2 regions of the Marinobacter sp. NSM genome follow, and region 1 is predicted to be linked to the other one. Evidence: predicted binding sites of a transcription regulator. Region 1 holds the regulator's gene; the other holds the start of a gene.
The links. Region 1 encodes FliA, which starts transcription of late flagellar genes. Its sites were predicted from a motif close to CTAAAGTTTNNNNNNNNNNNGCCGNTAA; they were not measured.
Positions count from the first base shown of each region.

Region 2: the regulator FliA is predicted to act here: its motif matches at 1,875-1,902, upstream of ACTZWX_RS10010 (methyl-accepting chemotaxis protein).

Region 1 covers NZ_JBQTCK010000001.1:44,721-48,905, reverse strand. Annotated here, with positions in the region: gene ACTZWX_RS00235 (protein phosphatase CheZ) at 17-802, opposite strand; gene cheY (chemotaxis response regulator CheY) at 823-1,206, opposite strand; gene ACTZWX_RS00225 (RNA polymerase sigma factor FliA) at 1,366-2,109, opposite strand; gene ACTZWX_RS00220 (MinD/ParA family protein) at 2,142-2,954, opposite strand; gene flhF (flagellar biosynthesis protein FlhF) at 3,024-4,185, opposite strand, start outside.
Region 2 covers NZ_JBQTCK010000003.1:511,643-515,827, forward strand. Annotated here, with positions in the region: gene uvrD (DNA helicase II) at 1-1,753, opposite strand, end outside; gene ACTZWX_RS10010 (methyl-accepting chemotaxis protein) at 2,007-3,620, shown strand; gene ACTZWX_RS10015 (hypothetical protein) at 3,649-4,185, shown strand, end outside.

The DNA.
Region 1 (4,185 bases):
CACCCTCTATAATCGTTCAGAAACCGAGACTGGATAACAGGTCATCAACGTCGTCCTGCCCCGAAACTACATCATCACGCTCCTCAGCCTTGATCTGAGGCCCTACCCCTTTTTCGGCCGATTCTTCTTTTTCTTCAATCTGGTGCACGGTGCCGGTGAGCTGGTCCACGTGGCTGGCCATCACCACCAGGTCAAGCAGGTTCTCTTCGACTTCTTTCACAAGGGCCGTGACTTTCTGGATAACCTGCCCGGTAAGATCCTGGAAGTCCTGGGCCAGAAGGATTTCAGACAGATTGCTATACAGGGTGTCGGAATCGGTGGCCAGGCCCGCAAAGAAGCGATCAATGCGTCCGTACAGTTCCCGGAATTCTGCCGGCTCCATTTCCCGACGGCGCAACCGCTGCCATTCGTCTCGCAGGGCGGTCGCTTCGTCGCGCATGTTATGCGCCACCGGCATGCTTTCTTCGACCAGGTCCATGGTGCGATTGGCCGCCTGGCTGGTCATCTGGACAACGTAGGCAAGCCGATCCGAGGCATCGGACATCTTGGACAAGGCTTCTTTCTGCTCGGCACTGCGGGCGTCTATCTGAAAATTCCGGATAGCCTCGTGCAGGCTCCGGGTCAACCGCCCCACTTCCCGATAGAGGCTCTGGTCGCGAACTTCACTAAGCTCGTTGATCACCGACATTGCCCGGGCGTAGTTACCGGAACTGATGCATTCGGCCAACTCCGAACTCTGCTGCTGGAGCTTTTCGGTTACTTCCGGGTCAAGGCCCTGATGGTTCTCGTTCTTGTCAGTCATGACAGCCATCCGACCCCTGGTTACTGGATTCGCTCGAAGATCTTCTCAATCTTTTCCTTGAGAACGGCAGCAGTAAACGGTTTGACGACGTACCCGTTAACGCCGGCCTGGGCCGCCGCCACAATCTGGTCACGCTTGGCCTCCGCAGTTACCATCAGCACCGGAAGGTTCTTCAGGTTCTCGTCTGCCCGCACCGCCTTGAGCAGATCAAAACCCGACATGCCAGGCATGTTCCAGTCGGTCACCAGGAAGTCGTACTTGCCGCTCCTCAGCATGGGCAAGGCAGTGTTGCCATCGTCCGCTTCATCCGTATTGGTGAAGCCAAGATCGCGCAGCAGATTTTTGATGATTCGCCGCATTGTGGAAAAGTCATCCACAATGAGAATTTTCATGTTTTTGTCCAATGGGACCTCCAGTCAGTAACACCCGGATTTCATTAAGCCTTTTGAAAGTCTAGCAGGCCGCTGCTTTAACCGCTTATTGTGTGTTGTTTGGCCGCGTTGTAAAGCGCCGGTTACCAAAATCTACACAGTTACGCGCCGCGCGGTCAGCGCCGGCCCGGTTTATTCTGGCTCGTCTTCCCGCCAATCGGACAACCGCCCCCTGAGACGAAGGGCCGCCTGGCTATGAATCTGGCTGACCCGGCTCTCGCTGACGCCAAGCACCGCGCCAATTTCCTTCAGGTTGAGCTCTTCCTGGTAGTAGAGGCTCAACACCAGCTTTTCTCGCTCAGGAAGCTCTTCAATTGCCTCTGCCAGGCTTTTCTGGAATGCATTTGATGCAATACCATCCAGGGGATTATCGCTGGCCTCTGTTTCTTCTATCGGCAGCTCCCCGGATTCATTGAGTTCATCAAGGCTAAAAAGTCGGCCACTGTTGGCGTCTGCCAGGGAGGCATGATATTCCGACAAGCCAATGCCCAGCTCTTCGGCAACATCAACGTCCTGGGCCTCGCGCCCGGTGCGGTCTTCAACCGTCTTGATGGCTGCCGCGATACGGCGGGCATTTCGGTGAACGGAGCGGGGAACCCAGTCGCCCTTGCGGATCTCATCCACCATGGCACCGCGGATACGAATACCTGCGTAAGTTTCAAAGGTGGCACCCTTGCCGGTGGAATAGCGTTGCGCAGCTTCCAGCAGGCCGATCATGCCCGCCTGCATAAGATCTTCAAGCTGAACCGAGGCCGGCAAACGGGCCATCAAGTGTAGGGCGATTTTCTTGACCAGCGGCGCATGCTCCTCAATCAGCTGAGAGGGGCCTTTTGCGCCAGCCTGATGGTAGATTCCCAGGTTTTTCGCCAATGTCATGTATCCGGTTTTCTTATAGGACTGGATTCAGATCAGACTTCGACGAGCCGCTCCACGAAAAACTCCAGATGCCCTCTTGGCGAGGATGGCAGCGGCCAGCTGTCCACTTTCTCTGCCAGGGCACGGATCGCCAGCGACGCCTTGGCCCGTGGATAGGCATCCAGAACGGCCCTCTGCCTCTGAACGGCTTTTTTGACGGCTTCGTCGTAAGGCACGATACCTACATATTGTAGCGCTACATCAAGGAAACGCTCGGTGACACGGGTCAGTTTTTCATACAGATGCCGGCCTTCCTGCTCATTTCGCACCTGATTCGCCAGAATACGGAAACGGTTGGTACCGTAGTCGCGATTCATCAGCTTGATCAGGGCATAGGCATCGGTAATCGAGGTAGGCTCATCGCACACAACCAGCAGCAATTCCTGTGAGGCCCGCAGGAAACTGACGACGGACTCGGAAATACCGGCTGCTGTGTCAACGATCAGCACATCAATCTGGTCACCCAGCTCGCTGAAGGCGTTGATCAGCCCCGCATGTTCCATCGGGCTCAACTGGGTCATACGCTGGGTGCCGGACGATGCGGGAACAATCTTGATACCACCCGGGCCGTTGACCAGCACGTCCTTGAGGTCGCACTCGCCACTGAGCACATCCTGCAGATTGCGATTGGCGGTAATGCCCAACAGCACATCGATATTGGCAAGGCCAAGGTCTGCATCCAGCAACACCACCCGTCGGCCTTTCTGGGCCAGCGCGATACCGAGGTTGACGGACACATTACTCTTGCCGACACCGCCCTTGCCGCCGGTAACCGCAATCACCTGAACCGGATGTGGTCTGCTCATACTGTTATCAGTCTCTTACTGCGTTCTTGTGTGGGCACAAAGGCAGCGCACCGGCTGTACCACCGGGCCTCAAGCCCCTTCTGCAACGGCCTGGCCGTGCTGCATTATTTTCAGGCGTTCTACGCCCAACCGCATCAGAGGAATGGCCTCTGCCCGGTGCAGGTCTTCGGGAATCTTCTGGCCATCGGTATACCACGCTACTGGCAGGCCGGTTTCCATGACAAAGCCCAAAGACTCACCCAGTGTCAGCGCTTCGTCAATCTTGGTCATGACGCAGCCTGCAAGGTTTGCCATCTTATAGCAATGCCACACCGATTTCATGATGCGCGGCTGGCTGGTGGCAGACACGACCAGATGGGTACGGATATTGTGATCGCTCCGGGCCAACTCCGCCAGCTGTTCCTGATAACCGCGATCCGAGCTGGTCAGCCCGGCGGTATCAATCAGAACCAGGTGCCGATCTGACAGTTCGTCCAGAATATCATCCAAGGAATGACTCTCGTCCACAACCCGGACAGGCACATTGAGAATACGGCCAAACACGAACAGCTGTTCATGGGCTGCCACCCGGTAGCGATCGGTGGTGACCAACGCCAGGGAATCCGGCCCATGCTCCAGTACATATTGGGCTGCCAGCTTGCCAATGGTGGTGGTCTTCCCAGACCCGGTTGGCCCCACCAGAGCATAGACGCCGCCGGCCTCAAGCCAGTCTTCCCGAGCGGTACGTACGCCGTTGGCCAGCATCTTCAGGGATTGCTTCCAACCGTCTTCCAACCTGCCGGCGCGATGCTGACGGGACAGAGAGGTTGCCAGCTCCGTGCCCAGACCAAATTCCTGCAGCCGCTCGGCAAGCCTCTGCTGAACTGCATTGGATGCCGCGACTGCAGGCTTCTCGGGTGCCGAGGTACGGCCGCTGACCATCTCTCTCAGGGAGTTGATTTCCGCTCTCATGCTCGCCAACTCATCCGAGTAGCCCGCCGCTGGCCGGCCACCTGCATTGCCCACCGAGGTCGACCCGCCAGCCAGCTCACCTGACCAGTCGGCAGCCGGCCGATCGTCAGCCAGTGCACGATCACATTCCGCGCCGACACCCGCCCGCTTCTCCCGCACTTCGCGAATGCGACTGCGCGATCGGTTCAACTCTTCTTCCAGCCGACGATGCTGGTCTGCCTGCAGCTCCGCCAGGCGCGAGCCGTTGGTGGCCTGTGCCGCTTTCTCGCCAAGGCGCTGG
Region 2 (4,185 bases), on a different contig from region 1:
CCAGTGACATACTGTGGGGGAACAAACCTTCCTCCACACCCGCCAGGAACACAAGCGGGAATTCCAGGCCCTTGGCCGAGTGCAGGGTCATCAACTGCACGCTATCTTCATGGGCATCGGCCTGGGCTTCGCCGGCATCCAGCGCCGCCTGGGCGATAAACTCCGCCAGCGGGTCAACACCGTCTTCCACCTCGAAATCCGACAGCGCGTTCACCAATTCCTCCAGGTTCTCCACCCGGGCCTGGCCCTTCTCGCCTTTTTCGCTGGCGTGGTAGTCCTTCAAGCCACTGGCCTCGATGGCCTGCTTCATCAGGCCCTGCAATGACGCCTCACCGACCATTTCAGACAAGCCGTTGATGATCTCCATAAACGACTGCAACCCGGTTTTGGCCCGGCCTTTGACTTGGCCTGCCGCCAGCAGCCGCTCGGCCGATTCCCACAGGGAAATGCCTTGCTCGGTGGCGTATTCCCGTAATTCCGCCAGGCTCTTGGCGCCGATGCCCCGGGTGGGGATGTTTACTACCCGTTCAAAGGCAGCGTCGTCCCGGTGGTACTGCACCAGGCGCAGGTAAGCCAAGGCGTTGCGGATTTCCTGGCGGTCGTAGAAGCGCAGGCCGCCATATACCCGGTAAGGAATGCCCTGGCGCATCAGCGCCTCTTCCAGCACCCGGGACTGGGCGTTGGAGCGGTACAGAATGGCCGATTCGTTGCGCAGGTTGCCGTCGTTGACCCAGGCATTGATGGAATCGGCAATGTAATTGGCTTCATCCTGCTCGTTGAACGCCGCGTACAGGCTGATGGGCTCGCCATCCGGGCCGTCGGTCCACAATTCCTTGCCCAAACGGCCCTGGTTGTTGGCGATCACCGAGTTGGCAGCCTTCAGGATCATCTGGGTGGAGCGGTAGTTCTGCTCCAGGCGCACCAGCCGGGCATTGGGAAAGTCCCGCTGGTACTGCTGGATGTTCTCGATCTTGGCGCCACGCCAGCCGTAAATCGACTGGTCGTCGTCACCCACCACGGTCAGCGGCACCCGGTTGCTGGCCAGCACCTGCAGCCAGGCGTATTGAATGGTGTTGGTGTCCTGGAACTCGTCCACCAGAATATGCTGGAAGCGCTGCTGGTAATGCTTCAGCAGTTCCGGCCGGTGCAACCACAGTTCGTGGGAGCGCAGCAGCAGCTCGCCAAAATCCACCAGCCCGCCTTGTTGGCAGAGCTTTTCATACTGGCGGTAGATTTTCAGCATGGTGCTGGTGAAGTGATCGCCCGGGTTTTCCTGGATGTGATCCGCCCGCAGGCCTTCGTCTTTCTGACTGTTGATAAACCACTGGGCCTGCTTGGGCGGCCACTGGCTTTCATCAATCTGGAACTCCCGCATCACCCGCTTGACCATGCGCAGCTGGTCGTCACTGTCCAGCACCTGGAAATTCTCCGGCAGGCCGGCGTCTTTCCAGTGGGAACGCAGCAACCGGTGGGCAATGCCGTGAAAAGTACCGAACCATAACCCGCGGGAGGGAATGTTCATCATCTCCTCGATGCGGTAGCGCATCTCCTTGGCGGCCTTGTTGGTAAAGGTCACCGCCAGGATACCGGTGGGCGGTACCCGGTCTACCGTCATCAGCCAGGCAATGCGGTGCACCAGCACCCGGGTTTTTCCACTGCCCGCGCCGGCCAGCACCAGCAGGTGATCGTTCTGGGCAGTAACGGCCTCGCGCTGGGCGTCGTTCAGGGGGTCGATAATGTGGGAGACATCCATGGAGATTGACTTCATCACTGTTTAAATTTACAGGGCATTGTATCAGGCCTCAGCAGATACGTCCTTGGTCCCGGGCTGTTCCTATCAAACGGCGCGACTCCCAGAAAATCGGCAAATTACCCTCAAGCAAGCGGCATTCAGGCCGATACATCCCTTAACATACTGACACATTAATTCTGTGTCAGGCGTTCAAAAAACAACCTAGAATGCCGGCCGACTATAGTCTTAGGGCTGACCGACAGGGACTGACACCATGCTTTCATCACTCAAGATTTCCCACAAACTGGCCCTGCTGGTTATTGTTGCCATTACCGCCTTTGTGGTCAGCCAGACGTTTTCGATTATCACCGAACGCAGCAACTCCGAGCGGTTGACCGAAGTAAGGAACCAGCTTTACCCGTCGCTTGAACTGTCCACCATCAATCAGGGGCATTTGCAGCTGATCGAGACTCAGATCAACAGTGCGGTCACCACCGGGGATGACCAACAACTGGCGGCCACCAGCGACCAGAAAGATGAGATTGCAGCCAATCTCCGCAAGATCGCTGCGCTCAACCCAGGCTTAAGCCAACAAGCAACCGGCCTGAGCAGAGACCTCGAGACCTATTACGGTAACGCAACGCGCATCGCCACGGCCATTATTGAAGGCACCGCCGATTTCAACCGCATAGGCCAGGACGCCTCCGCCAACGCCAATCGCTTGGAAACACTGCGGAATGACCTGGACTCCATGCGCAGCGCCATGGAAACCCGCTTGATCCAGGCCATTGACAACACCACAGCCGCCTCCAGTGAGGCTGGCACAGTGTCCCTGGTCATTCTGGTGGTGGCATTGATTGCCCTGGTCACCCTGAGCCTGATTATCGGCCGCTCGATCTCAAGCAGCCTTAACCAGATCATCAGCTCTCTGCGTAACATGGCCTCAGGCGAAGGAGACCTTACCTCCCGTATTCATTACGAAGGAAAAGATGAGCTCAGGGCGCTGGTAAACCAGTTCAACCGGTTTGTGGAGAAGCTGCACAAGTCCTTTGCCACCATCCAGCAGGATATTGGTGAACTTAACAATGTTGCCTCGCACCTGGCCGGCACCAGCCGGACCAACCTGGGGCGCATCAGCCAGCAGGCCCAGGCCATCTCCTCAACCCGAAACTCCGTTGAAGAACTGGTGAAAAGCGTCGAGGAAGTGGCGGGCTTTGCCTCGTCCGCATCTGACCAGACTCAAGACGCTGCAAAGTTTGCCACTACCGGTCAGCAAAAGGTCAACAGCAATATCAGCACCATCCGGGAACTGATGGCAGAAATCGAAAAAACCGCCGGCCTGGTAAACCAGTTTGATGAGTTCTCTGTGAAGGTGGGCGGCCTGCTGGAGACCATCCAGAACGTTGCCGAACAGACCAACCTGCTGGCACTGAATGCCGCCATCGAAGCTGCCCGCGCCGGCGAGCACGGCCGCGGCTTTGCCGTGGTGGCAGACGAAGTACGGGGACTGGCCGTGCGCACCCACAAGGCAACCGAAGAGATCCAGCAAGTGATTTCCGAGTTGTCCAAGTTGTCGGGCAACGCCGTTACCTCCATGAAGGGCAGCGTGGAAATGGCCCGTGAGGGCGTTGATGCCACCACTGAGTCCGGCGAGGTCCTGAGCAAGATCCTTGACAACGTGCAGCAGATCAGCGAGCTGAACGAGCAAATTGCCGCTGCCACCTATGAGCAGAGCACCACCTTCAGCGAAGTCACCGGCCACATGGGCGATATGCATCGCAACGCCGAGGCGGTGATGGAAAGCACCGATGAGCTGGACAACGTCAGCCGAAAGATCCAGGACGTCAGTAATGGATTGCATAGCGTTGCCGGCCAGTTCCGCGTTTAATACCCAACCAAAGACTAGGATGTACATGATGAAAAGACTGTTCTCCGTCGCGCCCCTGGCGTTGGCGATTGCCGCTACGCCCGTCATGGCACAAGACACCGAGCAAACCCTCGAGCGCATGCAGCAACAGCTGAACGCCATGCAGCAGCAGCTGAACTCTGCCCGCAACACCGGCGTCCGGTTTAACGGCTTTTTCAGCACCGGTTACGCACGTGCCAGTAACGACGCAGGCTACGCCGGCATCACCGAAGAATCCGAAGTAAAAGACCTCAGCCTGTTCGCGCTTCAGGGTACTTTTGATGTTACCCAGAAGAGCCAGATTGTGATGCAGCTGGTTGGCCGTGGCGCTGATGACTGGGAGCCAGAAGTGGAATGGGCCTACCTGAGCCACCGCCCAACCAACAACCTGCAGCTGCGCGCCGGCAAGATGCGTATTCCGTTCTTCATGTACTCGGACTCCCTGGAAGTCGGCTACGCCCAGCCATGGGCCCGTCCGCCCCAGAGCGTTTATGGCCCGATTGCAGTGACCAGTTACGTGGGTGCCGATGCCAGCTACAACTGGAAC